Regions from separate parts of the Paenibacillus sp. FSL K6-1230 genome, predicted to be linked through region 1. Evidence: predicted binding sites of a transcription regulator. Region 1 holds the regulator's gene; each other region holds the start of a gene.

Region 1 (10,313 bases):
ATGGACGGAAGCATCCTGTTTTACCGTATCAGGTGCGTTCTCCACCGGCTCGAATGGAACCCATACCATCACCTGCTGACTGTCGGCATTCGTGCCCTCAACGACCCAGTAGATGGAATCCCAGACAGATTTCCATGAATTATTTACAGACACGATCTTCGCATCCTGCCGTGCCTTCTCCACTGCTGCATTGCGCTCGACACGCTGGTCCTGTGTAACATAGGAGTAATAAGCATAGATGCCTGCGAACAGCCACAGCAGGACCAGAATGATGCCTGTGAGCCATTTCCTCTTGTTCTTCAACCCGAACTTCCTTTCCGGATAAAAAATAGATTAGCGCGCCAGCAGCCCCTCGAACGCTGCCTGGGCTTCATAACGAATTCGCTCCTCATCCAGTGTGAGGCAGCTTCCATCCTTAAGCACTTGCTTGCCATCTACCCACACATGCACAACGTCCTTGGCACTCGCAGAATAGACTGCATGCGAGATGAGATCCGTACGAGGCAGGAAATGTGGCTGATCCATGTCCAGCGCAATAAAGTCTGCCTTGTTGCCCGCTGCCAAGACTCCTACTTCCTTCAGCCCAATCGAAACTGCACCGTACTCTGTCGTCATCCGCAACGCCTCAGCTGCCGGTACGGCTGTAGGATCGCCAGACACACCTTTATGAATAAGCGCAGCCAGACGCATTTCCTCGAACATATCCAGATTGTTATTGCTGGCTGGTCCGTCCGTGCCCAAGGACACCTTGACGCCTGCACGAAGTAGATCTGGCACTCTGGCTACACCGCTTGCCAGCTTCAGGTTGCTGCCTGGATTGTGAGACACACCCACGTCATACTGTGCAAGCACCTGAACCTCCTCGTCGTTCAAATGAACAGCATGGGCGACCAGCGATGGTCTGGAGAAGAAACCAAGCTTCTGAAGATGCTCTACTGGACGTGCACCATACTCTCTTACATTCTGCTCTACTTCTGCGAGCGTCTCTGACATGTGTGTGTGGAGCGGAAGGTTCAGATCATGAGCAGCCTGAACGAACTGCTCGATGAAGGCTGGTGGACATGTATAAGGAGAGTGCGGAGACATCATCGTTGTAATGCGTCCGTCCGCCTTGCCATGCCAATTTTTTGCAAAAGCAACCGCTTCATTAAGCTTCATCCGCTGCTCTTCCTCTGAACATAGACCGATGGCTCCACGCATCAGACAGGCACGAATACCGGACTGCTCAGCGACTTTGGCGACCTCATCCATGTGATCATACATGTCCAGGAATGTCGTCGTACCTCCCTTAAGCATCTCAAGCACCGACAGGGAGGTACCCCAATATACATCCGTAGAGGTGAATTTCCCCTCCATGGGCCACATTTTTTCCTGCAGCCATTGTTGTAGCACCATATCATCTCCATAACCACGCAGCAACGACATAGCCGCATGACCATGTGTATTCACAAGTCCAGGAAGGAACAGCAGGCCTTTGCCATCGACAACAGGAGTATTCTCTTCTCCATCGGGGATGGTCGGTCCGATATATGTAATTCGGCTATCCTCTATAATCATACAGCCTTCAATGACACCAGCATCTTGCCCGTTCACTGCAAAATGTCCGTTTTTGATCATCCATTTATTGCTTGTCATGTTCCTTCTCTTCCTTTCCATCCTCCAAATAATAAGCCAGGCTCAGCAAATCTGTCGTAAAATCTGTCGCGTGAATACGAATGTGCCGTGGAGCCTTGAGGATCGTAGGCGCAAAGTTCAGGATAGCTTCGATGCCGCTGTCAATCATCAGATCAGCAACACGTTGTGCTTCAAAATCCGGCACAGTAATAATCCCGATTCGGATATTTAGCCGCTCAACCGTCTCCTTCAGCTCTTCCATAGGCTGTACCTGCAGCGTGTTAATCTTCGTTCCAACCTTGGTAGGTAGAGCATCGAATACGGCTACAATCTTCATATTGTCCTTCAGATATGCATTATAGTTGGACAACGCTTGCCCGAGATTACCTGCCCCAACCAAAGCTACGTTAATCTGCTGATCGATTTTGAGTATATGACGAATAATCTCAATCAGATAGGTGACATCATAGCCAATGCCCTTTCGTCCAAAGTCACCAAAATACGCAAGATCCTTGCGGATCTGGGCCGGATTCAGATCCAGCTTCTGGCCCAGTTCCTGCGAGGACACCGTAGAGATTTCACGCTTTTGCAGCTCATTCAAATATCTTAGGTAAACAGGGAGCCTACGAACGACGGCTTCCGAGATTTTATCCGATTTCATACTTGCTCCTCCTAGTCACAACGGTCTGTATAACTTTACATTCTAATTTGAACAAAATTTATCCTTGTACCGGCTCATGAAGCCAATCCGCGATTCGCGGAACCATCTGCGTAGTTGGCATATGCTCCATCTTGGGTCCTGGAAGTGAATACAGGAAATGCTTCCCGTAATATGACTCCAGCACTCGCGTATCATAGAGAATGACCACGCCACGATCCTGTCCTGTTCTGACCAGACGACCAAAGCCCTGCTTGAACCGTATGACAGCCTGCGGCACGGATAGCTGCATGAATGGATTCTTGTTCTGCTGACGCAGCAGCTCACTCTTGGCCTCCAATAACGGCTGATTGGGCGGCTGGAATGGCAGACGAACGATGGCAAGGCAGGTCAGTGCATCCCCAGGAATATCGACCCCTTCCCAGAAGCTGCTTGTACCTAGCAATACGGCCGACTTGGCCTCCTGAAATCTGCGAGTTAACCTCGAACGACTTCCACTGTCTACACCCTGACCGAGCACCGTAATGTCACTGGCTGCCAGCGATTCTTTGAGCGGCTCATGCACCTGCCGAAGCATACGATAGGAAGTGAACAGCACAAGCATTCTTCCTTTGGTTGCCTGAGCTGCCTTACTCAGGGACTGCACCAGCGTACTTACGAACAACTCATCACCGATGCTACCCTTGACACTTGGAAAATCCCGTGGGATGACGAGAAGTGCCTGCTCTCTGTAATTGAAAGGAGATGGCAGCATCGACGTAAGAAGCCTGCCGGTGTCAGCCGCTTCCTGTAGCCCTAATTGGTCTATCATGTACTGAAAGGATTTGTCGACCGAGAGTGTCGCAGAAGTTAATACCACACTGCTCTTCTTATCAAAAAACATCTCCTTCAGCTGACGACTGACATCCACCGGAACTGCATAAAATTGCAGGGATTTACTGCGGAACTGACCGCTTGCCTCCAGCCAGTATACCGTAGTCTCATCCTCCATTTTCATGAAGAAGCGTAGATTCTCACGGAAGCCAGCCAGATCCTTGAACAGTCCCTTCAGATCAATCATGAGGCTCTCTGTGCCGAAATCCTCCAGCTCATCCTCCACTTCCTGTAGTAGCCTGTCTCCTTGACGAATGAGCTCGCCGAGGATCAAATAGATCTGCTGCTCCAGTGCCCCAGCATCTGACCAGCCCTTGGGCTTGTCAGATGGCTTCAGGCGTGACGAGAATTGCCCACTCTCTCCCGGCGAGGCATCCGAGCGCTCAGGCAGCATTGCGAATAGCATCTCGCTCAGCTTATCCCATGCTTCCTTCGCCTCCACAGCCTCACCATACATGCTGTCAATCGTGGAAGACCAGCCAGTGGCCTGTTCCATACCGGATTGATTCAGCATTTGCCGTAGCGCTGGCAATTGACCTGTCTTACTATCCTTGAATAGTCGGGTCAACGGATGAATAAATGTGAAATATTTCATATGAAGTCCCAGGTGCTTGCCTGCTACCTCTTCCAAATGGTGCGCTTCATCAATGATCAGATGCTCATAGCTGGGCAACAGCTGATGACTGGCCTTCACATCCGTGAAGAGCTTGGAGTGGTTCGTTACGATGACATCTGCTGTACCTGCTTCGTGGCGAGCACGATGGTAGAAGCATTTACGGAACCAAGGACAGGATCGGCCAAGACAGGAATCCGAATCACTTGCTACCGTCTCCCAGAAGTCCCCTCCTCGACTGCTAAGGTTCAGCTCTTCATCATCGCCGGTCTCCGTCATCGTGAGCCAGACAATCATCTGTGCAGCTGTGATCAGGTCCTCCTTGGGTGTCGCGAACTCTCTCTTATTTATTTTATGTTCAAACTTCCGCAGACACAAATAATGCCCACGTCCTTTGAATATCGCAGCCCGGAACGGAAAGTCCATAACCTGTGTCAGCAAGGGAATATCACGCTCACGAAGCTGCTCCTGCAAGTTGATTGTATGCGTGCTAACAGTCACCTTCTGGCCTGTCTTCACACTCTGATATAAGGCTGGCAGAAGATAACCGAGAGATTTCCCCGTACCTGTACCTGCCTCAATCAACAAATGCTTATCCTTCTGAAGGGCCTCCATCACAGTAGCGAACATCTGGTTCTGCGCTTCTCTCTCCTCATATTGCTTCAAGGTGGACCGCATACGCTCCTGCACGCCTTCCAGAAATTCCTCAAAAGTCACACCGCTGAGGGGACTAGCTTCCTCAGGGTCTCTAGGTGTCGTTATGTCTGTCCAGTCCTCAACCTTGAGTGCGAGCTGACGATAGAAGCTATAACCGTTCAGATCCTGATCTGTCTCGCGTTCACGCTGTTCACGTACGCCTTCAAAAAACCAGCTAAGATCACTGTCCTCATTTTGGAACAGCTCACACAGTCGCTGAATCGTAATGAGCGGCAGCGCCTGCAGATCCTCTAGACACTTAATGAATACCTCGGCGGTTGCCTGCGCATCACTGTCGGCCTGATGTGGCCTGTCATGCACGAGACCAAATTCCGAGGATACATACCCCAACTGATACGAGCCCAATGACGGAAAGAAGATCTTCAGGAAATCCATTGTATCCAGAATACGTCCTTGGTAAGGCAAATAACCACAGCGATCAAGCGCACTTTGTAAAAAATTGAAGTCAAAGGCCACATTGTGCCCGACCAGCACCGTATCATTTAATAATGGAACCAGCTCAACCATCATATCTTCAAGCTGCGGGGCATTGGCTACATCTTCATCTGTGATGCCAGTTAAGCCCGTAATGAATGGTGGAATCGGCTTTCCCGGATTTACATAAGAACCGTATATTTGGGAGATGCTTAAATCATGATCTATAATAGCAAGCCCGACTTGAATGATATCATCCGTGGACTGGGTTCCTGTCGTCTCAAAATCCAATACTGCAAATTTCATTTCAACCTTAATCCCTTCCATCAAATGAATTTTCTTTCCACCCATAATTAGTATACATCGGAATGGACTATGGTTCGATAAGCATACCAAAAGTTTGAGCTATTGAACAGGCAACAACAAAATAGAGCGATGCAAGGCATCGCCCTTAATGGTTCAGATTCAAAGAAAATCAGGCATGGAAAGGTTCGCCAAAGCGTAAAAGATCGGAGTTGGTTCGGCATGCTTCCATATTCTGAAGCGCCTCTTGCAGAGAAGGATCATAATTTAAGGCCAGTTTGAAGTATTGCAGAGCTGCCTCGACATTGGAGCTCTTGGTCTCTGCACAGCCGAGTGCGTTATAAAGGACAGCCTTTGTCTTTGCATCGCTGGTAAGCTCCAACGCCTGACGAAGCCCACTAGCAGCCTCCTGGAAATAGTCGTTATACAAATTAGATATAGCTCTGTACATATGTGCCATCAGACTTTGTGGGTATACAGCAAGCACCTGGCCAAATTGCTCCGCTGCCTCCCTGTACATCGTCAGACGGAAATATCCGATGCCACGAGTACACGCATCAAGCGTTAACTCTGGATAGGCATCCACATCCGAATGTACAGGACCAGCGTTGTGCTGCTGCTGTACTGCACGCATATCACTCATCTTCTCTTCAAATGCTAGCCATTGATCAATCATGGAGTCGCTCATCCGACGCAGCAGCCCCCATTTATACATCAATTCTTCCTTTCGAGGGCCTTGGGCAGAAGGGTAATATTTCATGATTTCATCTAACATGTCGTTCATCTCTGCGAATACATGCTTGAACATACCTATGCACGCCACCCTTCACAAGATGATGGAATTCACGTCGTAAGGTGACCAGATGCAGATCGGCGACGTGTACTCACATTTTTCGCCCAAAGCCCTCGTTTCATCCGCCCCTCTGCTGTTACATGATGGTAGCGTGTACTTCCTCATGCATGGTCTGTACAGCACGGTTCTTATCATCAACGAATACTACCGTTGGTTGGTATGATTTGGCTTCTTCATTGCTCATACTGGCATAAGATATAATAATGACATTATCTCCAGGCTGAACCAATCGAGCTGCTGCACCATTCAGGCAAATGACGCCACTGTCCTTGGGACCACGGATGACGTAAGTCTCCAATCTGGCACCGTTATTGTTGTTCACAATCTGGACCTTCTCGTTCTCCAGCAGATCAGCCTGCTCCATCAGCGTCTCATCTATTGTTATGCTGCCAACATAATTCAGATTGGCTTCCGTGACCGTTGCCCGATGAATCTTGGACTTCATCATCGTTCTATACATGGGACAGAACCTCCGCTTTTTGTAATCTCATATTGTCAATCAGGCGAGTACGGCCAAAATGAACGGCAAGCGCCATAATAACTTCTTCCTCAATTTGTTCCAATCGCTGCGTTAGATCCAGTGGTTGAAGAGACGGGAAAGTCAAAATTTCAACATAATCAATCCGTGCTAATGGTGATTGATTAATCGTCTGACGCAATATTGCATCAAGCTCCCCGACTGTCGAAGCTTCATGCTCTGTTACAGCCTCTTGGGCGGTGCGAAGAGCCTTGGATAGCGCAAGCGCCTGAGAACGTTCCTCCGGGCTCAGATAGACGTTTCTGGAGCTTAGCGCCAGTCCATCACCCTCTCTGACAATTGGACACGGCACAATAGTTACGTTCATGTTGAGATCCAGCACCATTTGCTGGAGCACGGCCACCTGCTGCGCATCCTTCATACCAAAGAAGGCTTTGTCAGGCTGTACCATGTTGAATAGCTTGGCAACAACCGTGGTCACGCCGTCAAAATGACCTGGTCTGGAAGCCCCGCAGAGGCGGTCTGTCAGGTCGCTTACCCGAATTTTCGTACGAGTAGGCTGAGGATACATTGTATCTACAGTCGGCATAAACAGAATATCTACGCCTTCACGCTCTGCGAGAGCAGCGTCGCGTCGCTCATCCCGCGGATAGCTGTCAAAGTCTTCATTAGGCCCGAACTGAATGGGATTCACAAATATGCTGATCACCACAATATCCGACTGCTCTTTGGCAGCTCTCATCAGGCTGGCATGCCCCTCATGCAAGTAGCCCATCGTTGGGACGAAGCCTACGCTGCGCTCTTGCACTGCTGCTCCGTTAGGACGGCGAAGCTCACTTAGCAGACGGCGTAATTCCTGAACATCCTTTACAATCCTCATTTGCTGCTCACCTTCTCTGGAGTCTTCTCGCTCGCTACTTTACCGTAGAGTGCTTGAACTACGCTGTCATCAGCCGTAAATACATGCTCCTTGGCTGGAAAGCTCCGATTTTTGACTTCATTTACATATTGCCCAATACTTTGCTTGATCTGCTCGCCAATGTCGCCGTAAGTCTTCACGAAACGCTTAGGCATATAATCGGACGTATATTTGAGGACATCGTGGTACACAAGCACCTGCCCGTCGCAGTCTCGGCCTGCACCGATTCCAATGGTCGGAATTTTCAACTCTGATGTAATGGCAGCCGCTACTTCTTCAGTTACGAGTTCCAGTACAATACCGAAGGCACCAGCCTCTTCCAGAGCCTTGGCATCTCGCATCAGACGCTCAGCATCCGCAGCATCCTTGCCTTGAATACGATAGCCGCCAATCTGATTTACGGACTGTGGTGTCAGACCGATATGTCCAAGCACAGGAACTCCTGCCTGTACCGTAGCACGAACCGTGTCCGCAATCTCCGCGCCGCCCTCCAGCTTGATCGCATGGGCATGTCCTTCCTGCATTAGTCTGCGGATCCCCTGCAGCGCTTCTGTTATACCGCTGTGATAGGTCATAAAAGGCATATCTGCGACAATAAATGTATGTTCAGCTCCACGTGCCACAGCGCGCGTATGGTAGACCATATCGTCGAGTGTCACCGGAATGGTGGAATCGTAGCCCAGCACGACATTCCCTAATGAGTCACCTACGAGAATGATATCGACGGCGGCCTCTTCCGCAAGCCTCGCGGAAGGATAATCATAGGCTGTAATCATGCTCAGCGGAATTCCATCCTGCTTCATTTTTTTCATCTTCACAATATTCAGTGGTTGTGCTGCCATTGTTTTGTTGCTCCCTTCAGTTCTTTTTTTGGCAAAGCAAAAAAACCTTTCAACACGTAATGAAAACGCGTTACAAAGGTCCGAACAGCCAAAAAAGAGTCACTCGCGATCGTCCCTTCTGTCTCGGTCCTGTTCGGCTCAGAGCAGAATCCAACGCGGGCCAGCAAATGAAGTATGTTGGTCAGCTTTGTAATGGATGGGCAATGCCCCGGAGTGCAGTTCGGCTCAATCCGATACCGCCTCCGTTACATTATAACAAAGCATGTAGCATAAATCCATCCTGGAAGTAAGTTACATTTTGTATAAAGTTACTCTTGATTCATTAAGCCTTGAGCTCTATTTCTCCCGAAAATACAGGCACCACTTGACCATCATCCAGACGCAACAGCAAGGCACCACTCGTATCCAAGCCCATAGCTGTGCCTTCAACAGTCTCTCCTCGGATGACAGAACGAATTCTACGCCCAAGTGATACCGAGAGCGCCTCCCAAAGGGCTGCAATTGGTGTGAATCCCTGCTCTGCATACAGATCATACAAGCTCTCTAGCTCAGACAAGATCGCCGCGATCAGCTCCGTGCGATTGATGACCTTACCTGATTCCAGTCGTAGCGAGGTTGCTACGCCCTTTAGCTCTTCTGGGTAATCCTCTGCCTCCAGGTTCACATCAATTCCAATCCCTGCAATGCAATACCTTAGTCGTTGGTCCTCAACAGCGGACTCCAGCAGAATACCACATAGCTTACGACCATTCACAAGCAGATCATTCGGCCATTTGATCTCAGCCTGCACACCTGTGCATTGGCGAATGGCCCGACATACAGCCACACCCGTCACCAGCGTAAGCTGTGAAGTATACTGAAGCGGCTGTTGAGGTCGGAGAACTATGCTCATCCAGATGCCTTTTCCCGGTGGCGAGAACCATTTCCGACCGAATCGCCCGCGACCTCCAGTCTGCTCCTCTGCAAGCACAGTCAATCCCTCAGCCATCCCGGACTCCGCGAGCTCCATGGCCACCTGCTGCGTCGAAGCTGTACTCATCAGCACACGTAGCTCTTGCCCGAATCGCCGAGTGTCGATGGCTGTAGCCAGCTCTCCCTGCTGCAGCCACTCGGGACGGCGCGACAGGCGATAGCCAAGGCGAGGGGATGCATCAATTTCATACCCCAGCTTGCGGAGCTTGTTTACATGCTTCCAGACCGCCGTACGACTAATGTCCAGCTGGCGACTAATATCCTCTCCGGAAATATCACTGCCTTCCGAGTCCAGCAACAGGCGTAGCAACTGCTCATGCTTGTTCATCGTTCATCACCCGCTTCGCTTCTTCAATTAGAGCCTCACGCTCATTTTTTACTTCCCCACAGGCTGCCTTATACAATAAACGAGCCATGAGCTGTCCCAGCCAAGGTCCTCCACGACGCTCCAGTATAGCCGCCAATTCCCCGCCGGTAATCTCCAAATCCTTCAGTTGAAGCACCGGGGCTGAGCTCAGCCATTCCTGCCCACGTGTCGTGATTAGCTCCATATGACTTCGGGCTTCCAAAGAAAGCTCACGATACTCAGTCGGCATCACCCGTTGCACCTCAAGCCAATCCTCTGCTGCTACAGGTCCATATTTTAGAATCAAGCTGATCCACAGCCGATGCAGCCCAACTGCTGGTGTTGCTTGCTCCATGATTGCATTCATTATTCCGTGCTGAAGCGAGGCCTCCATGCGTAGCAGAGCGATTGCACGCTCTCGCACTTCATTCGAGCAGGTCCACCCTCGCAGCACTGGGTCTAGCTCTTCTGCCGGTAAACGTGTAGACCATGCCAGCATGCCCCAGCGCAGAGGAGGTGCCAGCTCATCCAGACGTGTCAGCAGAGCTGGATCGACCTGCTCCCATGGTGTAGGGACCTTCGTATAGCTGAGCAGGCCAGAACGTCGAAGCAGCTCAAGTCCTCTTAGAGGGTCTGGGCCTTCCAGGAGCTTCTCGATCTCGGTGCGCACACGCTCCATTGCAATATGCTGCAGAAGTTCTCTTTTGTGAA
Region 2 (10,313 bases), 730 kb from region 1:
CTCGTTGAATCCCGTAATATCCTGGTCACCGACCCACACTTGTCCAGCCGTGGCTGTATCCATACCGCCTAGAATATTCAGAATTGTACTTTTACCTGCACCACTAGCACCCAAGACTACAACGAATTCTCCCTCCATGATTGAGAAATCTACGCCAGCAAGTGCCTTAATTGTCACCTCTCCTACGGAATATTCTTTCGTCACAGCTTTGAATTCGATAAGCTTTTTCACTTCGTACATCTCCTCGTAATGCTTTTATGAACCTGGTTTGACTCGATTTCCAATGGTAAGGAGATGGATAAGTCAAACTATACTAAGGGAATTTCTTTGACAGAGCTACGTGAACAATACCTCTCCGTTATCACTTTAACTTATAATTGATTTGTTGGGAATATAATCAAATTCCACAACCAATCATATCATACTTATTTGAGACGTACAGAGTTTAGAATTGAATTTCTTAACCATTTTGTGAAATACGTTAATTCAGATAATCCTCATATCCACTTTCCAGATGAGCCTTAAAGGAGTTCAAAAAGCGCAGTCCATCTGCACCATCAAAGAAACGATGGTCGAAGGTTAACGTGATCGGGAGCATTTTTCTAACTACAAGCTCATTGTTCTCGGTCACAACCACTTTTTTATCTGCGCGGTAAAAGGCAATGATAGCCACCTGTGGATAGAAAATAATAGGAGTGGCAAATCCGCCTCCTATGGCTCCCACATTACTTATAGTAATCGTTCCCTTTTGAGAATCTGCAAGTAACATCGTTTTGGATCTGGCTCTCTCCACGAGTGCATTAATCTCCTGAGCCAATTCATCAACCGACTTCCCATTAACCTGATGTATGCTTGGAATAACAACGCCATCCGCAGTATCCACCGCTATTCCGATATTATGTTCTGAGAACAGTTTCAATGAGCCATTGAACTCATTTGCGTTGAACATAGGATGCTGATGAAGGGTCTGGGACAATGCTTTTGCGAATATGGGTGTCAATGTTAAGTCTAGTCCCTTATCTCGATGTAATCGTTCCTTATAATTCAGCAGATTTGTTATATCTGCTTCAGCATAAGCCGTTACATGAGGGATGGTTTGCATGGATTTTGTTACGATTCGCGCTATCTCTTTACGAGTGGATGTCATCTTCACAATTGTCTCGTCGCTGGAATCCTCTAATGCTGCACTAGGGTATGTACCTAGATTGATACCGAAGTCATTCCATGACTGCTTCTCGGCCTGGCCCAGGTCTATATTTAACCATTCATTATTCATCACGTCCGAGGTTCTCCTACTGTCTTGATCAATAACCAAGATGACGTTGTCGACAGTGACGACATCACCCGGCTTATAGGGGAGCCTGTCGATTACTCCTGCTACTGGTGAAGGCAACACGGTAGTTACCTTATCTGTCTGAACTTCAACAAGCGGTTGGTCTTCAGCAACCAGCTCTCCTTCTTTGACCATATACGCAACGATATATCCTTCATACAATCCTTCTCCAAGCTCGGGAAACAAAAATTCATATTTCATATATCTCACCTCTTCAAGGAAACTAACATTTGATCTATTTCGTGAACAATTCGATCTGTAGAAGGTAAATAGTAGTCCTCAATGGAGAACTGTGGAATAGGTACATCAAAGCCTGTAATTCGCTTTACCGGAGATTTCAATTCACTGAACATACGCTCCTGAATCACAGCAACTAGCTCCGCCCCTACACCGCCTGTCAATGCAGCTTCATGTACAATCACAGCCCGCTTCGTTTTTCTTACAGATTGCTCTATCGTCTCCATGTCAAATGGATATAGCGTACGAAGATCCAGGACCTCAACATGAACACCGTGCGACTTCTCAAGCTGCTCCGCCGCCTGCATCACGTTCCAGATCATGGCCCCCCAGGATATGACGGTGATATCTTGCCCTTCTCTTACGATACTCGCCTTGCCCAGAGGAATTGTATATCTATGCTCGGGGACATGATTGCGCACACTGCGATATATTTTCATAGGCTCCAGAAAAATGACAGGATCACTACCTTCCGAAGCCGCAATAAGCAGACCCTTCGCGTCATAGGGATTACTAGGTATCACAACTTGTAGCCCTGGTGATTGAAATAACAGCGCTTCGATGCTTTCCGAGTGCAGCTCGGGGGCACGAACTCCAGCCCCGTAAGGAGCTCTTATAATTAACGGCACCTCATATTTACCCTGAGTGCGCATTCTCAGCCTTGAAAGATGTGACAGAATTTGCTCTAAGGCAGGATAAATGAAGCCAAAAAATTCAATTTCAACGATAGGCTTAAGACCATTTAAGGCCATACCAATTGCACAGCCTACAATGCCTGCTTCGGATAAAGGAGTATCCACTACACGTCGATCACCAAATTTGTTGTACAAATTCTCGGTAACACGAAACACACCACCGTTTATACCGATATCTTCTCCTAAGAGAAGCACCTGATCATCACTGGCCAATAACATATCCAAGGCTTCATTTAGTGCCTGAACAAGGTTCAATTCTCTCTCCATACTAAGTCTCCTCCGTAACATCTATTGGTGATGACTTTGCATAAATTCATTAAAGTTGTTTTCCTGCTCTTGGATATTCCACGGCTTGCTAGAGAGCACATGGTTAAACATATTTTTTGGATCAGGCTTTGGAATATTAAGTGCGAACTGAATCGCATCACCTACCAAACGTTCCGCTTCACTACGGACTCTCTCTCGTACACCTTGCTCCAGTATTCCTTGCCTTTGCAGGTAGGCCTCTACTCGCAAAACAGGATCTCTCGGTTTCCATGCTTCGCTTTCCGCTAGGCTCCGATACCGGCTTGGGTCATCCGAAGTTGTGTGCGCGCCATAACGATAGGTTACTGCTTCTATTAGACAAGGGCCCTTCCCACTTCTGGCAGCCTCCAAGGCGTTTTTAGTTGCTGCATACACAGCAAATATATCATTGCCATCCACCCGAACATTTTCCATACCATAGGCTATAGCTTTTTGGGCAATCGTTTCACTAGATGTCTGGCGTGATAAAGGTACACTAATTGCGTAGCCATTGTTTTGGCAGAAAAATACCACTGGCGCCTTGAATACTGAAGCCATGTTCAGCCCTTCATGGAAATCTCCTTCTGAGGTAGCACCATCGCCAAAGTAAGCAATAGAGCATGCGTTCTCATGCTTATATTTACTAGCCCATGCAGCCCCGGCTGCTTGAGGGATCTGTGTAGCTATAGGCACATAAGGAGGCAGGATATTCCTATTGTCAGGCGGTATACATCCTTCAATTCTCCCCATCCAATACCAGATTATTTTCACCATCTCATAGCCGAATGTTAACATTGCGGCATGATCCCGATATGTAGGAAACATCCAGTCCTGCTTCGAAAGAGCCATGGCACTTCCTACCTGACTTGCCTCCTGACCTTCAAAAGGGGCATATGTACCAATCTGACCCTTGCGCTGCATATTCACCAGCTTGCGATCAAACACTCGATTGATTACAAGAAGCTTGTACATTTCCATGGCCAATTTTTCATTGATCACCATATTGTCATCCAGCAAAGTACCGTCGAGCTCTAATATTTGGAATAGACCCTGTTTTTCCATTTAATCCTCCATACATTAGATTTATAAGCAAGTTTCACTATCGGGGGCTGCTCACGGTGCTTATTCAGCGTGAATAGCTTCTGACTGTGCATTCGACAAGATCTTGGACCATTGTGCCTCATCTAGTCCATGCTGACTAATAAATGCGTAGACTAATCTCTCGATGCCAAATCCAACGCAGCCTGTTGACATCCATTCCGTCTCACCGCGCTTTATATTGAACTGCTCACCAAAAAAGTGATCATGAAAATTAAAAGAAGCTGCAGCAATGGTTCGATCAGGTCCAACCTTTAAGCGCAGCTCATATTTGAGTTCTTGCATTCTCTGATTAAATATTTTCGCTGCCGTATCCTCGCTGCAAAAGAAAGGATCACTGGCTACTTCGCAATGCCCCTCTAACCCCAGCTTTTCGAGAAGAGAGAACGCTGCTTCCATAAATTTGTGACGACTATCCAATACAAAATCCCTGGACCCCATAAAAACAATTTCTCGGATAGAAAAATCCCATAGTCTTTCCAGGGTCCGATGATATTTCGATTCATAGCGAAATGATTTTCCGATAGACGTTATAACACGATTGTGTGTCTCAGCATGTTGGGTGTTTTGGAACTGATAGTATGTGTGGTAGCACATGGTGGGGGGTAAGCAGTAATCGACGTTTTGACAGTAGGGAAGTAAATAAGAGCCAATTCCATGATTGGACTTGTAGTCCTCTAGGAAATCACGATAGATATCAATATCATTATGCAGCCGTGTAACGAACATCAAGAAATGGGGGAATGACTTGAAATATCCGCATTTCTCAAGGGCTTTGGTAGAGATTAAGGTAGGATATCGGTATTCGGTAGCTCCAAAATGAGATATAGTCATATCTTTAATCATCTGATCCAAGGTATCCATTAAGTGGATTAACTTTTCCCCAAAGCAGACCTGACCCTCGCCCATTTCAAATACCATTTCTTGTTCCAGCATTTTATCAAAAAGCTCATCTTGAAATTGGGGCACGTTATCACTTGATTTCCATACGACTCGTGGAGGTAATACTTTTTGAAGTGCAATTTCATTATCAATCACGGAGGTTATTTTAGTCTTAATTCCCTCTGGGTCCGTTCCTGGTTGCAGAGTAACTTCTACACCATTAATTGTTGTTTCGCCTGTGATTAATTTAAAATGATGAATGTTCGAGGATATAAAAAAAATTCTCTTTTCTAATTCTTCAGTGTGTTTTATGGCCAAGGGCTTATCCAATAGAATAATATGAGTGTTTTCCATTGTTAGAAGCATTCCTTTCGTCTCACTGGAGTGGATAGTAGTTGGATAACTATATCAAAAAAAATGGATAAGGAATGAAACTAGCAATCCCTCGTCCATTTTAAAATGTAAAAAATATCCTTTTTAGCATTAAGACATAGCTTCGCCACGGATCTACTTTTTCTTAGATAGATCATTCAAATGAGACTATTTTCACCAAGAAAGATCAACGTGCCTAAACAACGATTAATCTTGTACGAAGTGATTATGTGCATCACAGAAGCTTTAAAGAAACACGGAAAATAATCCGTTTTGGGCACTTGGCCATTCAATTGGAGACTGCCATCAGACTTTTGTACAACACTCTAATCGCAAAAGGGCAGCCTGTTACTTCCCAATTATGGTGTACATTTGCCATTATATTCTCTCACGGATGAAATGTAAATATCTAGACGAAGAAAGCAAAATTGGAGTTTGGATGAGTCTTCCTTACTCTTCCAGACACTCAAGCCTCTCTGTTCATTACACTGGCAACCTCTCTCTTATTTCGATAGGCTCCAAAGTAAATAAGAGAGACAAATACCGCACCACCCACGATGTTTCCTAGCAACACTGGAACAAAATTTGAAAGATAATCTCCCCAGGTCAGGCTGCCTGCGAAGATGGCTGCCGGGATAACGAACATATTGGCCACCACGTGCTGGAAACCGATAGCCACGAACGCCATGACCGGGAACCAGACTCCTGCGAATTTCCCTAAGGAATCCTTACTGCCATTTGCGATCCAGATGGACAGACATACGAGCCAGTTACAGCCAATCGCCGAGATAAAAGATTCCATAAATCCATCCTTCACCTTCGCCTGAGCAATAGCCAGGGTCTTCGTCAGAAAGTCTCCTTCTGTGAGTCCCACGACATGTCCAAAGAAAAATGCGACAAAGATCGCACCCACGAAATTCATGATGAGCACAACAATCCAGTTGCGTAGTACATCATAAAGGCGGATTTTGCGTGCGAACCAGGCCATTGACATCGTCATCATATTGCCTGTCAACAGCTCACCTCCCGCTAGTATAATGAGCACCAGTCCTAACGGGAATACCGATGCACCAATGAATCCAGCGATGGAGCCCCATTCCTTAGGCGCGGTTCCAATGACTCTGATGTCGAGGAGAAATCCAAGTGAGATGAATGCTCCCCCTAGAAATCCAAGGAGAATCAAGGACAACCATGTGAGCTGTGCTTTTTTCACACCTGCCTCTGCGGTGAATTCCATAATTTGTTGTGGTGAATTATATCCCATGGCTGACCTCCAGATTATATATCATGAAAGCACAAATAACCCTCATGAAGTTATGCTCTGTTATAGACTCTCTTCAAGCTAGTCGTGGCACTTGAGGAATCTGGTAAGAGATGACTTCCATGCTGGTTAATTTCCCTACACAAACTATAGGGGAACCAAACAAGCTGGTTACCGGGTAGTTTAGAGTAAAGACAAGTCCTTGAATGTACTCCAAACGTAATGCATAAGTACGATGCGTTGTTCTTCTGCAAAATCAAGATTATTCCAGAATTCAGATTTTGTCAATAATGTGACATGTAATTCGCAAGAAATGTTCTTATATTTGCCTCTTTACATCTACGATTCTCTCAGGATGAGTATAGACATTGCAAGTATCATTACGAATGAAACCTACGGTCGTAATACCTAGCTGTTCTGCAAGTTCCAACGCCAGCGCTGTTGGCGCAGACTTGGAGAGGACAATCTCGCAGCCGATCTTCGATACCTTCATCAGGATCTCAGAAGATATCCGCCCACTGAATACAATCACCTTATCTTTGAGGGCTAGACCCTCTTTCAGACAATGACCATAGATTTTATCCAGAGCATTGTGACGTCCAATATCGCATCTAGCCAGCAATATCCCCTGTGAATCACACAAGGCTGCATTATGCACCCCACCGGTGCGGTGGAACAGATCCGTCTGTGCGAGCACCTCATGCATCAGCTTGAAGCACTCTTGGAAGGACAGCCTGATATGAACATCCTCCATACTTTTCGCTGTCCGCGCATCGTTGAAGAATACAAAACCAGGACGGCTCATGCCGCAACAAGAAGTAATGTAACGCTTGGTGTACATCTGCTGATGTAGGAGACTGAGGCGCTGAGTTCGAACATGAACAAAGCCGGCCTCCTCCTGTACCCATAACTCCTGAATATCTCTATAGTCCTTAATGATTCCTTCTGACGCTAAATATCCAACAGCCATGTCTTCTATATACTCCGGCGAGCATATCATTGTGGCCAGCTCCTCCCCATTCACTTTCACAGTGACGGGGTGCTCGGTCACAATCAGGTCATCCGCTGTAGCTACTTGGCCATGTTCATAACGAATGACACGCTGTGAACGCTGTAGTGGTAAACTCATCGCATCTCATCCCTGTTCAATATTTTTTTCAAAAAGAAATACAGACACGGCTACATCCTCATCCACTTTAATATCCGAGAATAAATGAATCAGCCTTGAGCCGCATAGCTCTTCCATCCCGTCTGGAACATGATTCTCATAGAGCTTCTTGATCATATGCGTCCTTGCGCTGTGCACCATCTGTACCCCTTCTGTGGTCTTGGCAATGAATTTCTCCGTTGGCGTAAAATTCCCGTACATCTTCGTAATTGCCATATTCTCCACAAATGTCGTGTGAATCCGCTCTGGACCCTTCCCAAAGGTATCTTTTCTAACTTTTCTCACAATCTCGTTAAAAGCAGCTTCTTTCTTCATGCAAATCCTCCAAAGATAAGAAATGAATAAATCCTATTTCATTGCAGAAGTGCCGATCCTCAAGATGCAGTCTTGTTTTTTTGTCATGTAGTAGTATAATCTAATTAGTCGTAAAATTGTCAAATATTTTAGGATTGATCCATTGGTAGGTCATTGCTAATGAATTACTCCACTTTAAATGTATGGTCCGAGGTATCGGATTTTACATTTGGGGTGGAGTTTTTTTATGGTCATTTTTGCGAAAAAGGAAATGGCATACAGTCAAGATTATGCATAAATACGCAAGACTCTGTGCCAAGAAATCGTAAAGGAGCATCTGTATGAACGAGCAAACGATCAAGGTCGTCGTGAATGGAGGCACCTATGAGGTGTCACGAGGCGCAAATGTCATCGACGTCATTAACTTTGCCAATATCGCCCATCCACAAATTTGCCATGTTCCCGAAGTTGATCCCATCCAGACCTGTGACACCTGTATCGTTGAGATTGACGGGCAGCTTAAGCGCGCTTGCTCCACCAAGGTCCAGGCAGGCATGAGCATTATCACCAATTCACCCTCGGCTAAGGCTGCACAGACCGAAGGCATGGATCGGCTGCTAGAAAATCACATGCTATATTGCACGGTATGTGACAACAACAATGGGAATTGCAAGTTGCACAACACCGTCGAGATGATGGAGGTTGAGCATCAGAAATATCCATATCGTCCCAAGGTAGCCCCCTCTGAGGTAGATATGTCGCACCCCTTCTATCGCTATGATCCAAATCAGTGCATTGCTTGTGGTCAATGCGTAGAAGTATGTCAGAACCTCCAAGTGAATGAGACCCTGTCCATCGACTGGGAGGCAGACATTCCACGAGTGATCTGGGACCAGGGCTCTTCCATCAATGATTCTTCCTGCGTGAGCTGTGGTCAATGCGTTACTATATGCCCATGCAACGCTCTAATGGAGAAGTCTATGCTGGGTGAGGCTGGATTCATGTCCGGCATAGGTGAAGAGCTGCTGAATCCGATGGTTGATCTGATTAAAGAAGTAGAACCTGGATACAGCGGTATATTCGCGATTTCCGAGATGGAAGCTGCCATGCGTGAGACCCGGACCCGCAAGACGAAGACCGTCTGTACCTTCTGCGGCGTAGGGTGCTCCTTCGAAGTCTGGACCAAGGGGCGCAATATCCTGAAAATCCAGCCTTCCCATGATGCCCCGGTGAACGCCATTTCCACCTGTGTGAAGGGTAAATTCGGCTGGGACTTTGTCAACAGTGACCAGCGCTTGACGACTCCACTCATTCGCCAAGGGGAAGAATTCGTAGAAGCTACCTGGGAGGAGGCCTTCTCCCTGATTGCTGATCGCATGGGTACGATCAAGAAAGATTATGGCTCTGACAAGATTGGATTTATCTCCTCCTCCAAGATTACGAATGAAGAGAATTATGTCATTCAGAAGCTGGCACGTCAGGTCTTCGGTACGAACAACATTGATAACTGCTCCCGGTACTGCCAATCCCCTGCTTCGGATGGCTTGATGTCCACGGTAGGAATCGGCGGGGATGCGGGAACGATTCAGGACATCTCTGCTGCAGGCTTGGTTATTCTGATCGGCTGTGCACCAGCGGAAGGACATCCCGTCCTGGCAACTCGCATTAAGCGAGCACATAAGCTACACGGGCAAAAGTTGATCGTTGCTGACTTGCGCAAGCATGAGATGGCAGAGCGCTCCGATCTGTTCATCCATCCAAAGCAAGGGACGGACTTCGTCTGGCTTACCGCAGTGACCAAATACATCATTGATCAAGGCTGGCATGACCTGAGCTTCATTGAGAATCACGTTAATTTCTTTGCAGACTATGAGTTGGTGCTAGAGCCATACACATTGGAATTCGCAGAGCAAGAGACCGGTATTTCCAGAGCAGAGCTGATCTCGATCGCCGAAATGATTCGTGATGCGGATGGAACTGCAATCTGCTGGGGCATGGGTGTCACTCAGAATATCGCTGGGTCGCATACCTCCGCAGCTATCTCCAACCTGCTGCTGACTACAGGGAACTATATGCGTTCAGGCGCCGGGGCCTATCCATTGCGAGGACATAACAATGTCCAGGGTGCGTGCGATATGGGGACGTTACCGCCATGGCTGCCTGGCTATCAGCACGTCTCCAATGACGAGGCACGAATGAGATTCGAGGCAGCTTACGGAACACCGATCTCTCCACTTCCAGGCAAAGACAATATCAAAATGCTAGATGACATTGAGCGTGGCGAAATGAAGGCGATGTATCTCGTAGGTGAGGACATGGCCTGGGTCGATTCCAATGCGAACCACGTTCATGAAGTACTGGAGAAGCTGGACTTCTTCGTCGTTCAGGATGTGTTCCTGTCTACGACCGCTCAGTTCGCAGATGTAATCCTACCAGCAGCACCTTCATTGGAGAAGGACGGTACCTTCACGAACACCGAGCGCCGGGTTCAAAGACTTTATCAAGCATTGGATTTGGTGGGCGACTCGAAGCCTGACTGGTGGATTACCACACAAATTGCCAAAGCCATGGGCTATGACTGGGGCTACACACATCCATCCGACATTTTTGCCGAAATGGCCAGCCTGACTCCATTCTTCTCCGGGTGTAGCTACGAGATGCTGGAAGGTTGGGGAAGCTTTATGTGGG
Region 3 (10,313 bases), 2.3 Mb from region 1:
TGCTGCTCTATATCGGTTATCTGATCATCGGCTTGGACTACTCTCTTACGCTAGCTGCGATTGCAGCCTTCACCAGTATCGTTCCTTACCTCGGACCTGCGATTGCGATTACTCCGGCGCTGATTGTAGCGATGGTAACCTCTCCAATTATGCTGTTGAAGATGATTGTGGTCTGGACAGTGGTCCAATTGATCGAAGGGAAATTCATCTCGCCACAAATTATGGGTAAATCCCTTAGTGTGCATCCGATTACAATTATCTTTGTTATTTTGACGGCGGGTAATCTGTTCGGGGTCGTGGGGATCATTCTCGCGGTGCCTGGCTACGCTGTGTTGAAGGTCGTTGTTACGCATCTTTATCGCTGGTTCCAGGAGCGCTCCCATTTATATGAAGAGAAGGTACCTGGCTATGATGTTGATCGGAGTAACAAGGTTGTGAAGCATTGAGGCAATCTCAGCGGCTACATCACATCTCATTTCAGTTGCCACATGCTCTGCTATCGTAAAATGAGTACTTTATCCAATAGAGCCTTCTGCCTTGAGCAGGAGGCTTCTTTTGTATGGATAAGAAAACACATGAACACAGGCATACTATTGTTTTGACCAAATATGCTTAAGCTTGAATGCTCTGGAAGCTTCTGGTTAGCAAAAAGCGGGGAAGCTCTAGAATGGATGCAAAAAAATGTCCGTGGCTATTGACACTTGATAATGATTATCAGTATCTTTAATAGAGTGAAGATGAAGATTACATGAAACCATCATCAAGATATCGTAATGAAAGAGGCTTAAGCATGAATCGCTCCGCAATAAAGCAGGAAGAGCTGCAAAACCGAATATGGTCCCGTCCAGGGACTGCGATTGCTGTCATTTTCCTTGGAATAGCAGCATTGATCCTGATGATGGCACTGGGGATTGCAGTCGGTGCCAGGAAGATCCCATTGTCTATTGTGGTTCAAGCCCTTACGTCCTTTAACCCTGATCTCACCGATCACCAGATCGTATGGGATTTGCGTCTGCCCCGTGTAATCGCGGCCATGATGGTAGGAGCTGCTTTTGCAGCCTCAGGAGCTATTATGCAAGGGATGACGCGTAATCCGCTGGCGGATCCAAGTCTGCTCGGTATTAATGCGGGCGCAGGGTTTGCCTTGGCTATATCCTTTGCTTTTTTACCGTTTTTGACATTTAACGGACTGATGCTGATGTCCTTTTTGGGAGCAGGCCTTGGAGTATTCCTCGTCTTTGGGATCGCACAATTGTCGAGGGGAGGGCTCACTCCCGTTCGCATGGCATTGGCTGGGTCTGCGATATCGGTGCTCCTGTATAGTCTCAGTCAGGGAATCGCACTGATCAATAAAGTCGCTCAGAATATTGATTTCTGGATCGCTGGGGGGGTAGCGGGTACACGCTGGGAGCAGCTGATGTATACCTTTCCCTGGATTGCTCTTGGCTTAGTCGGGGCCTTGCTTTTATCCCGATCCATCACGGTGCTCAGTCTGGGGGATGATGTAGCGTCTGGACTGGGTATGCGCACAGGTGTTGTCAAACTGCTGGCATGTCTTGTGGTCATGATGCTTGCTGGTGTATCTGTAGCTATTGCCGGAGCCGTAGGCTTTATTGGTCTGGTCATTCCTCATATCGCCAGATTCCTGGTCGGTAAGGATTATCGCTGGATTATTCCCTGCTCTGCGGTATTGGGAGCCCTGCTCATGGTCGCGGCGGACATTGCGGCACGTCTGGTTCATCCCAATCACGAGACACCTGCAGCAGCGATGCTTGCGCTAATTGGTGTCCCTTACTTCCTCTATCTTATTCGAAAAGAGGTGAGGGATTAGCATGGAACCCAATCTGTGGAGCTCCAGTCGTCAATCCAGGCTGCTCAAGGTATCTGGGCTGTTATTTATATTAATTGTGATTGTATTTGTCATTAGCATGAACACCGGCTACACGGCGCTGTCTCCGCTGCAGGTCATGAGAACGTTGTTCGGTATGGGCAGCAGCAAGGAGTCGCTCATTTTGTTTGAATTCCGGCTGCCGCGCATTGTCATCTGCTTATTGATCGGAGCCGGCTTAGCGGTGGCGGGCGCAGTCCTGCAGGGGGTATCGCGCAATGGACTTGCTGATCCGGGAATTCTCGGGATTAACTCGGGTGCTGGTCTGGCGGTGACGCTATTCATCACCTTGAATCCGCTTGGTACAGGCGCTTCGCCGTTCCGGCTACCGTTCATCGCTATAGTCGGTTCGATGGTAGCTGCATTGTCTATATATTTGCTGGCCTACCGCCGACATAAGGGTCTGTCTACGACCAGACTGCTGCTTGCTGGTATTGCTATGGCGGCTGGCATTCAGGCTGCGATGCTGGTGCTGGTCATCAGACTGGACGAGAGACAGTATGACTTTGTAGCGAACTGGCTGGCAGGCAGTATATGGGGGACAAATTGGACCTTTGTGGCCGCTCTGCTGCCATGGATATTGATTCTGATTCCGTTTGTGCTGACGAAGGCCAGACAGATGGATGTATTCATGCTTGGAGATCAGACTGCAGTGGGTCTTGGCAGCCGTCTGAATCGTGAACGTCTGGTGCTGCTGATCGCCGCTGTGGCTTTGAGTGCCTCCTGTGTCTCGGTGAGCGGAGGGATTAGCTTCCTTGGTCTGATCGGACCGCATGTGGCACGTAGGCTTGTCGGGCCACGGCACTTGTATTTCATCCCCGTATCCGCGCTTGTGGGCGCGTTAATCATGCTGGTAGGGGACAGCATTGCACGAACCGTCATTCAACCGTCAGGAATACCTACAGGTATTGTGGTAGCCGTGATTGGTGCACCATACTTCCTGTACTTGCTGGCAAGATCACGTGGCTAGTTAGCTTTTAGTAGAAATGAAGCTTAGGTAACAGTCTAAGCAGTCCATATAACGATTCGCATAGTACACATAATTGAGAGGGATGATGAGCATGTTCCGTTTGAATACAGTCGGTCTGAATATTGCCTATGAGGAGCGTCTTATTGTAGAGGATCTGAATATTGAAATTCCACAAGGAAAAATTACGGCATTGGTCGGCGCGAACGGCTCAGGCAAGTCTACTATTCTCAAGACCATGGCCCGGATCATGCAGCCCAAGGGAGGAACGGTCCTGCTCGACGGCAAATCCATCCATAAACAGTCAACTCGGGAGGTGGCCAAGCAGCTAGCCATTCTGCCGCAGAATCCGACTGCGCCTGAAGGACTTACAGTGACTGAACTGGTATCCTATGGACGCTTTCCGTATCAGAAGGGCTTTGGTTCCCTGAAGGCGGAGGACCGTAAGATTGTGGAGTGGGCTGTTGAGGTGACGGGCATGACGGAATTCCACGATCGCCCGATCGACCAATTGTCTGGTGGTCAACGTCAGCGTGCATGGATTGCCATGGCGCTTGCCCAAGAGACGGATATATTGTTTCTGGATGAGCCTACAACTTTCCTCGATATGGCTCACCAGCTAGAGGTGCTGCAACTGCTGGAGCACTTGAATACGGATGCGAAACGGACTATTGTTATGGTCGTACATGATCTGAATCATGCAGCTCGTTATGCGAACCACATGATAGCTATTAAGAAAGGCAAGGCACAGGCTGTCGGTTCTCCTGCTGATGTAATGACTTGTGAAGTATTACGGGATGTATTCGGCATTGAGGCAGACATTGTGACGGATCCGCGTTCTGGCGTACCGCTGTGTCTCCCGTATGCTCTGGCAGGTCATCATACACCAGTAAATACAGCCTCTGATTCTGCAGCTGCTCCGGCAGAACAAGTAGAGCATCTGATTCGCGTAGCTGCTGGGCGATAAGTCTGTAATGTGCGTTGATGCGTTGTTAGCCTGCTGTAGTTACAGTGCAACCACTGCAAAGCAAGACAAGATGATTGCAGTAGCGAGCGAGATAAGAAGGTACGTGGTTGTGTAGAATAACAGGCATGTGCTTAGTCATGTAGCGGCAGACTATGATGTTGTGGAGTTATGTTTGATCAGATACCTTAGATGTCTGAATGACAGGCGGCATGGACAGCCGTCTGCAGAAAGAAGGCGATACAACAATGAAGCCGATGGACTATGAGCTCCTCGCGCGTTATGGCCAGATTACATTTACCCATCCAGAGCAGGCAGTCTACTCTGTTCCAGCTTCAGATCTGAGCAATCCCGGTGCGGCACTGCTATTGGCTAACCGGTTCCTCGATCATATGGATTGCGATGATATTGTGACAGCAGGGGTATACTGTGCCGGTTATATGCGAGGTCTGGTGATGGCACAGCATTATATGGTGTCGGTCATGAATCGAACGGTCAACCTGGCGCCATCCAACCTCGTCATTCATGTGAAATATGCAGACGGTTATCCGTCACTGCAATTCCAGCCACTAGATGATATGGAGTCTGGCCCTGAGCACCCGGAGCTACGCGATAGCTGGGCTGATGAGCAGTTCAACACCTTCTTCTCGGATACGATCTGTCCCATTCTGGAGAATTTGGCTGAGGCGGTATCCGCCCCCATCGGACAGCTGTGGGGACAAATGCCACTCGGGCTGCTCTATTTCCGAGATCAGGTCTTACCGATGCTAGAGACGGAAGGGGAGCGTGACAGACTGGAGCGAGACTATGGCTATGTAACCCATACAATGGAGGGAGCCCTCTTCGGACGGACACGGAACCCCTTCAGTATTCGATTTGTCGAGTTGGATAACCCGCATAATCCAGGGACAACGATGTATATGAAGCCTTCTTGCTGCCAGTACTATAAGACGGGTGAAGGAGAGTATTGCTACTCTTGTCCCAAGCTAACACGGGCGCAGCGCGAACAGCGTCGTCAGGAGATTATGCTCCAATCCGGATAGGCATATCGCCAGCCTCCCAAGTACACATTTGGATTATCCAGCCAAATTGAGTATGATAGATATGATCGAAAGTTGAACATATAAGGAGGATGAGCTACATGTCAGTACATTCATTTCAAGCAATAACCCCTGCCAATCAGGTGCAATCCCTGGAGACCTACGCAGGCAAGGTTCTGATCATTGCCAATACGGCCAGCGAATGTGGCTTGACTCCACAGTACGGTGAATTGCAGAAGCTATATGATGAATACAAAGATAGAGGATTAACTATACTAGCATTTCCTTGCAACCAATTTGGTGGGCAGGAGCCAGGCACGAGTGAGCAAGCTGAAGAGTTCTGTAAATTGAACTACGGCGTGAATTTCCCGGTGTTCGCGAAGGTAGAAGTGAACGGTCCGGACACCACCCCGCTATTCCAGTATTTGAAGCAAAAGCAGCCAGGGGACCAACCGGAGGGTGAGATTCAGTGGAATTTCACCAAATTCGTAGTGGATCGCAGTGGTGCTCCTGTTGCGCGCTTCGAGCCGAAGGAATCCCCTGAGTCCATGAGATCTGTGATCGAGGGACTGCTATAAGCAACAGTCAGTAAGCTTTGCAACATGCATGTATCAGCAAGCCTTACCAGAAGTGTGCTATGTCTTGGACAAGCTGACACTATTTTGGTTGAGGCTTGTTTTTTTGTTGTACGTTATGATTCTTGGCCACACATACTGTGAGATAAATCGCCCATATTAAGCGAATTGCACGTAGGCTGGGTCTAATTGTGGAACATAGTTTTATCAGTTCTACAGAATGTGAAATTGTGAACAAACAATGAACTAACTGAAAATCTATTGCAATGTGAAAAAAGTCACACTATAATACCAATATAAAGTGAATTAAATCACAACCGCGTAATCATTAGTGAAAAACATCACATGTCGCATTTGTATAAACCAAGCCAAACGAATCAGACTATGCAAGAGGAATTCAACTTCGAGGAGGAACCACCATGAAAGTAGCAGTTATCGGATGTACACACGCAGGCACAGCAGCCATTGTCAACACAGCAAAGCTATACCCTGACGCGCAAATTACCGTGTATGAGCGTAATGATAATATATCGTTTCTATCGTGTGGAATTGCATTGTATGTAGGGGGTGTAGTAAAGGACCCTGAGGGCCTGTTCTATTCGTCGCCACAGCAGCTCGCAGAGCTCGGAGTCGTAACCAAGATGCTGCATGAGGTAACCGAGGTGGATACTCAAGGCAAACGCCTGAAGGCGCGTGACCTGACTACAGGTCAAGAGCTGGAGGACACCTATGACAAACTGATTGTGACAACTGGTTCGTGGCCGATTATTCCGAAGCTGGAAGGCATCAAGCTCGATAACATCCTGTTATCGAAGAATTACAATCACTCCAATACGATCATTGAGAAAGCCAAGGATGCCAAGCGCATTACTGTTGTAGGAGCCGGGTATATCGGGATTGAGCTTGTAGAGGCATTCCAAATGAACGGGAAAGAGGTCACACTGATCGACAGCATGGACCGTATTCTCAACAAGTATCTGGACAGTGATTATACAGATCGGATTGAGGCTTCCCTTGAGGAGCATGGAATCAAGCTGGCTCTCGGACAGACGGTGACGCGTTTTGAAGGTGAGCAAGGCAAAGTAAGCAAGGTTATCACCGACAAAGGTGCGTATGAGACAGACCTTGTGATCCTGTGCATTGGCTTCCGTCCGAATACGGATCTGCTGAAGGGCCAAGTCGATATGCTTCCGAACGGGGCAATTATCGTCAACAAGTATATGCAGAGCAGCCAGCCAGATGTGTTCGCTGCAGGTGATAGCTGCGCTATTCATTACAACCCTACAGGTAAGAATGCTTATATTCCACTGGCAACCAATGCAGTACGTATGGGAACACTCGTAGCGCGCAATCTGGTGGAGCCTACGATACCTTATATGGGCACACAGGGCACCTCCGGGATCAAAATATATGAGCAAAATATTGCAGGTACAGGTCTGACAGAGTCCGCTGCAGTGGATGAGGGACTAGACGTAGAAGCGGTCTTGATTGAGGATAGCTACCGTCCGGAATTCATGCCGACAGCAGAGAAAGTGCTATTGAAGGTTGTATACGAACGTGCTAGCCGCCGCATCGTCGGTGCCCAGCTGATGTCCGAGGTGGATTTGACCCAGTCGATCAATACCTTGTCCGTATGCATTCAGAATCATATGACCGTAGACCAGCTGGCCTTTATCGACTTCTTCTTCCAGCCACACTATAACAAACCATGGAATTTCCTGAATACAGCAGGACTACAGGCTTTACCAGCTGTAAAAGCTAGAGAAACCATTACTGTATAACATTCGCTGCGCGGATGGCTATGATATTGTTCACTACTTTGTCATGAATTTCGAAAATTCACCCCTTAACTATGATGTATAATGGTTTGTAATTAATCATGTTAAGGGGGACCTACCATGGCAATGTTCTGGATTACTTTCATGATTGTCATTGCTATTGTATCCGTAGTAAGTATCAGCTGGTTCATGAAGCAAATCGAAAAAGAAGAATATAATTAATCATATGCTTGCGCCACTTCACTCACGTTTAAGTGTGTGGACGTGAACAAGTAAGATGATTGAATGCCAGGATGGAAGCAGCTTCGTATAGAGGCTGCTTTTTTGTATTTTACATGCTAATGATGTGCTAAGTTTAGGGCAGCCTGATTTCCAACTCTCAAACAGCAAGCCGTATGTTTCAATTTCATGTCATGTGATTTATTTCACGACAACCCTCCTGATTACCATTTACAATGAATTACATGAATAATTGGGAGTTATAGAAGCAGGCTAAAAAGGAGAGAGAGTTATGGCAACCTATAAACCGGCACAGATCGCGGCCAAAACCGTGGAGACCGGCATGCATAAGGCACACAATTCCTGGCAGACAGCTGCTATTCTTGGATTTTTGGCAGGGGCCTTCATTTCACTTGGCTTCCTACTCGATATTCGCGTCATTGCGAGTGCACCTGCATCCTGGGGGAGCTTTGCGAATTTTATAGGCGCGGCTGTGTTCCCTGTCGGACTGGTGCTTGTATTGTTGGCAGGCGGAGAACTGCTGACAGGCAATATGATGGCGGTGCCGCTGGCTCGTATGGCGGGGAAAATTACAACAGGCGAAGCCGTACGCAATCTGATCATCATTACACTTAGTAATTTCGTGGGCGCGTTGTTCGTTGCCTACTTTTTTGGACATGTGTTAGGTCTCACAGGATCTGGCGCCTTTCTGGATAAGCTGGTCGATATGGCTGGGCACAAAATTCACGATAGCTTCCTGCAAGCCTTCGTCTCCGGTATTGGCTGTAACTGGTTGGTAGCACTTGCGGTGTGGCTGTCTTACAGTACGGATTCCATCAGTGGCAAGATTCTGGGCATCTGGTTCCCGACAATGGCGTTCGTTGCGATCGGGTTCCAGCACGTTGTCGCTAACATGTTCCTGATTCCAGCAGCGATCTTCGAGGGGTACTATTCCTGGGGCGACTATATTATGAACTTCATCCCTGTATGGCTTGGCAATTTGGCAGGAGGCAGTATATTCGTAGCAGCGGCATATTGGATGGCTTATTTGCGTAAAGCACCTCACACTTCTGCGACTAAGGCGGAAGAGCATCCAATGAAGGGTGCGGCGACAGCTGAACAAGTGTAGCGAGCAAAATTAAGTTGCATGGAAGTGACATCAAGGTGCATGGAGGCAGTATCAAGGTACATGAATAGAAGCAATAGATGGAAAGAGTAAGTGAACAATAACAGCCGCTAGATGTACGGAAGCACATCAAATCGCTTTTTACAGCAGCATCAATTGTATAGCTGAGAGCAAGCCTTCTAAAGTAAATGTTCTACAAACAACAAATTCGCCATGCCAGGTTCGGGGGAACGAAACTTGGCATGGCGAATTTTTTTGGGAGTGGTCCATGATATGGCATTAGAGGGAGTGTGCTCTCGCCTCTTGCTGCCTTGATTCTCATTACCCAGAGGCACTCATGAATGAAACAGTCGGATTTTTTATTTTTGGTGGATACTTCAAATTTTTAGTATGATAGATAAAATGGAATTCGATGTAGGACAGGACTGAAGGGAGTGCCACAGAGATGAGCAGCAAAATTGTTGGGGATGGAGAGCCCCGGAATATGCACTTGGACGGAGACCGTACAGCGGCACTCGGGAGTAATGCAGTTGATAACGAAGTGGTCGAAGGGACATTCACGCCTATGAAAGAGCAGACCGATGGAATATTTCCGGCAGTATGTCCGCTGGACTGTCCTGACACCTGTGGCTTGCTGTTACATAAGCAGGATGGACGCATCGTGAAGGTAACGGGCAACCCTGAGCATCCGATCACCAAGGGAGCCATTTGTAATAAAGTCCGGCATATGACCGAGCGAGTCTATCACCCCGAGCGGCTACAGTATCCCATGAAGCGCGTTGGCGCCAAGGGTAGTGGCCAATTCGAGCGCATTAGCTGGGATGAGGCTATTGCAGAGATCACGACCCGTTTCCAGGGGCTGTCCCGCGAATACGGGTCCGAATCCATATTGCCATATAGCTTCTACGGCAACATGGGCTTGCTCAGTGTGGATGGAATGGATCGACGATTCTTTAACGCTCTGGGAGCCAGCCAATTGGAGCAGACCATCTGTAATTCGGCAGGCACGGCTGGCTGGAAAGCGACAATGGGCTTCAATGGTGGAGTGAGTCCAGAGGATACCGAACAAGCAGAGCTGATCATCATATGGGGTGCCAACCTGATCAGTACGAATATGCATCAGGTGGTTCTCGCCGAGAAGGCAAGGAAGAAAGGTGCGAAGATCGTTGTCATCGACGTGCATCGCAACCGTACCGGGCAGTGGGCTGACTGGTTCATTCCACTCTATCCGGGGACAGACACGGCCTTGGCGCTTGGGCTGATGCACCTGCTGTTCGAGCGTGGCTATACGAACCAGGAATTCATGGAACAGTACACAGTAGGACATGAGGAGCTACGGGAGCATGTTCGGAGTTATACACCTGAGCGGGTCGCCCGTATAACGGGTGTGCCGATTGAGGATATTACGCGCCTGGCAGACTTGTATGGTACCTCCAAGGCGGCTTTCATTTACATTGGAAATGGTCTGCAGCATCATGACAATGGGGGCATGAATGTACGTACTATTGCCTGTCTGCCTGCACTGACGGGACAATGGTTGAATCGCGGGGGCGGCGCACTCAAGGGGAATGGTGGCTATAACTCGATGAACGATGCGGCACTGGAGCGTCCTGATCTGCGTCCGAATCCTGACGCGCGTGCAATTAACATGAATCGAATCGGGGAAGCCCTGCTTGAGACGGAGCATCCGATTCGAGCCTTGTTCGTCTACTGCAGTAATCCGCTGGTCGTAGCGCCAGATACCCTAAGGGTACAA

Evidence for each region. Region 1 encodes Rex, which represses fermentation and respiration genes when NADH is low (regulators of the CRP and FNR family bind a similar motif). Its sites were predicted from a motif close to TTGTGAAATATTTCACAA; they were not measured.
Region 2: MKX74_RS18770 (formate/nitrite transporter family protein) is a predicted target of Rex. The motif match lies at 6,445-6,462, and genes of this name have one in related genera.
Region 3: MKX74_RS25750 (formate/nitrite transporter family protein) is a predicted target of Rex. The motif match lies at 7,626-7,643, and genes of this name have one in related genera.

What each region holds. Positions count from the first base shown of each region.
Region 1 is NZ_JBBOCK010000001.1:3,549,409-3,559,721, forward strand. Features, by position in the region: gene MKX74_RS15525 (cell wall elongation regulator TseB-like domain-containing protein) at 1-303, opposite strand, end outside; gene MKX74_RS15530 (amidohydrolase) at 334-1,635, opposite strand; gene MKX74_RS15535 (redox-sensing transcriptional repressor Rex) at 1,622-2,275, opposite strand; gene dinG (ATP-dependent DNA helicase DinG) at 2,334-5,195, opposite strand; gene MKX74_RS15545 (hypothetical protein) at 5,365-6,000, opposite strand; gene panD (aspartate 1-decarboxylase) at 6,122-6,505, opposite strand; gene panC (pantoate--beta-alanine ligase) at 6,498-7,403, opposite strand; gene panB (3-methyl-2-oxobutanoate hydroxymethyltransferase) at 7,400-8,284, opposite strand; gene MKX74_RS15565 (biotin--[acetyl-CoA-carboxylase] ligase) at 8,607-9,584, opposite strand; gene MKX74_RS15570 (CCA tRNA nucleotidyltransferase) at 9,571-10,313, opposite strand, start outside.
Region 2 is NZ_JBBOCK010000001.1:4,277,324-4,287,636, forward strand. Features, by position in the region: gene MKX74_RS18745 (ATP-binding cassette domain-containing protein) at 1-231, opposite strand, end outside; gene MKX74_RS18750 (dihydrolipoamide acetyltransferase family protein) at 482-1,534, opposite strand; gene MKX74_RS18755 (alpha-ketoacid dehydrogenase subunit beta) at 1,540-2,532, opposite strand; gene pdhA (pyruvate dehydrogenase (acetyl-transferring) E1 component subunit alpha) at 2,554-3,612, opposite strand; gene MKX74_RS18765 (hypothetical protein) at 3,673-4,884, opposite strand; gene MKX74_RS18770 (formate/nitrite transporter family protein) at 5,369-6,166, opposite strand; gene fdhD (formate dehydrogenase accessory sulfurtransferase FdhD) at 6,483-7,292, opposite strand; gene MKX74_RS18780 (DUF2294 domain-containing protein) at 7,299-7,646, opposite strand; gene fdhF (formate dehydrogenase subunit alpha) at 7,967-10,313, shown strand, end outside.
Region 3 is NZ_JBBOCK010000001.1:5,807,159-5,817,471, reverse strand. Features, by position in the region: gene MKX74_RS25785 (AI-2E family transporter) at 1-446, shown strand, start outside; gene MKX74_RS25780 (FecCD family ABC transporter permease) at 791-1,831, shown strand; gene MKX74_RS25775 (FecCD family ABC transporter permease) at 1,833-2,858, shown strand; gene MKX74_RS25770 (ABC transporter ATP-binding protein) at 2,950-3,822, shown strand; gene MKX74_RS25765 ((2Fe-2S)-binding protein) at 4,020-4,862, shown strand; gene MKX74_RS25760 (glutathione peroxidase) at 4,961-5,437, shown strand; gene MKX74_RS25755 (FAD-dependent oxidoreductase) at 5,854-7,215, shown strand; gene MKX74_RS25750 (formate/nitrite transporter family protein) at 7,724-8,560, shown strand; gene MKX74_RS25745 (molybdopterin-containing oxidoreductase family protein) at 9,123-10,313, shown strand, end outside.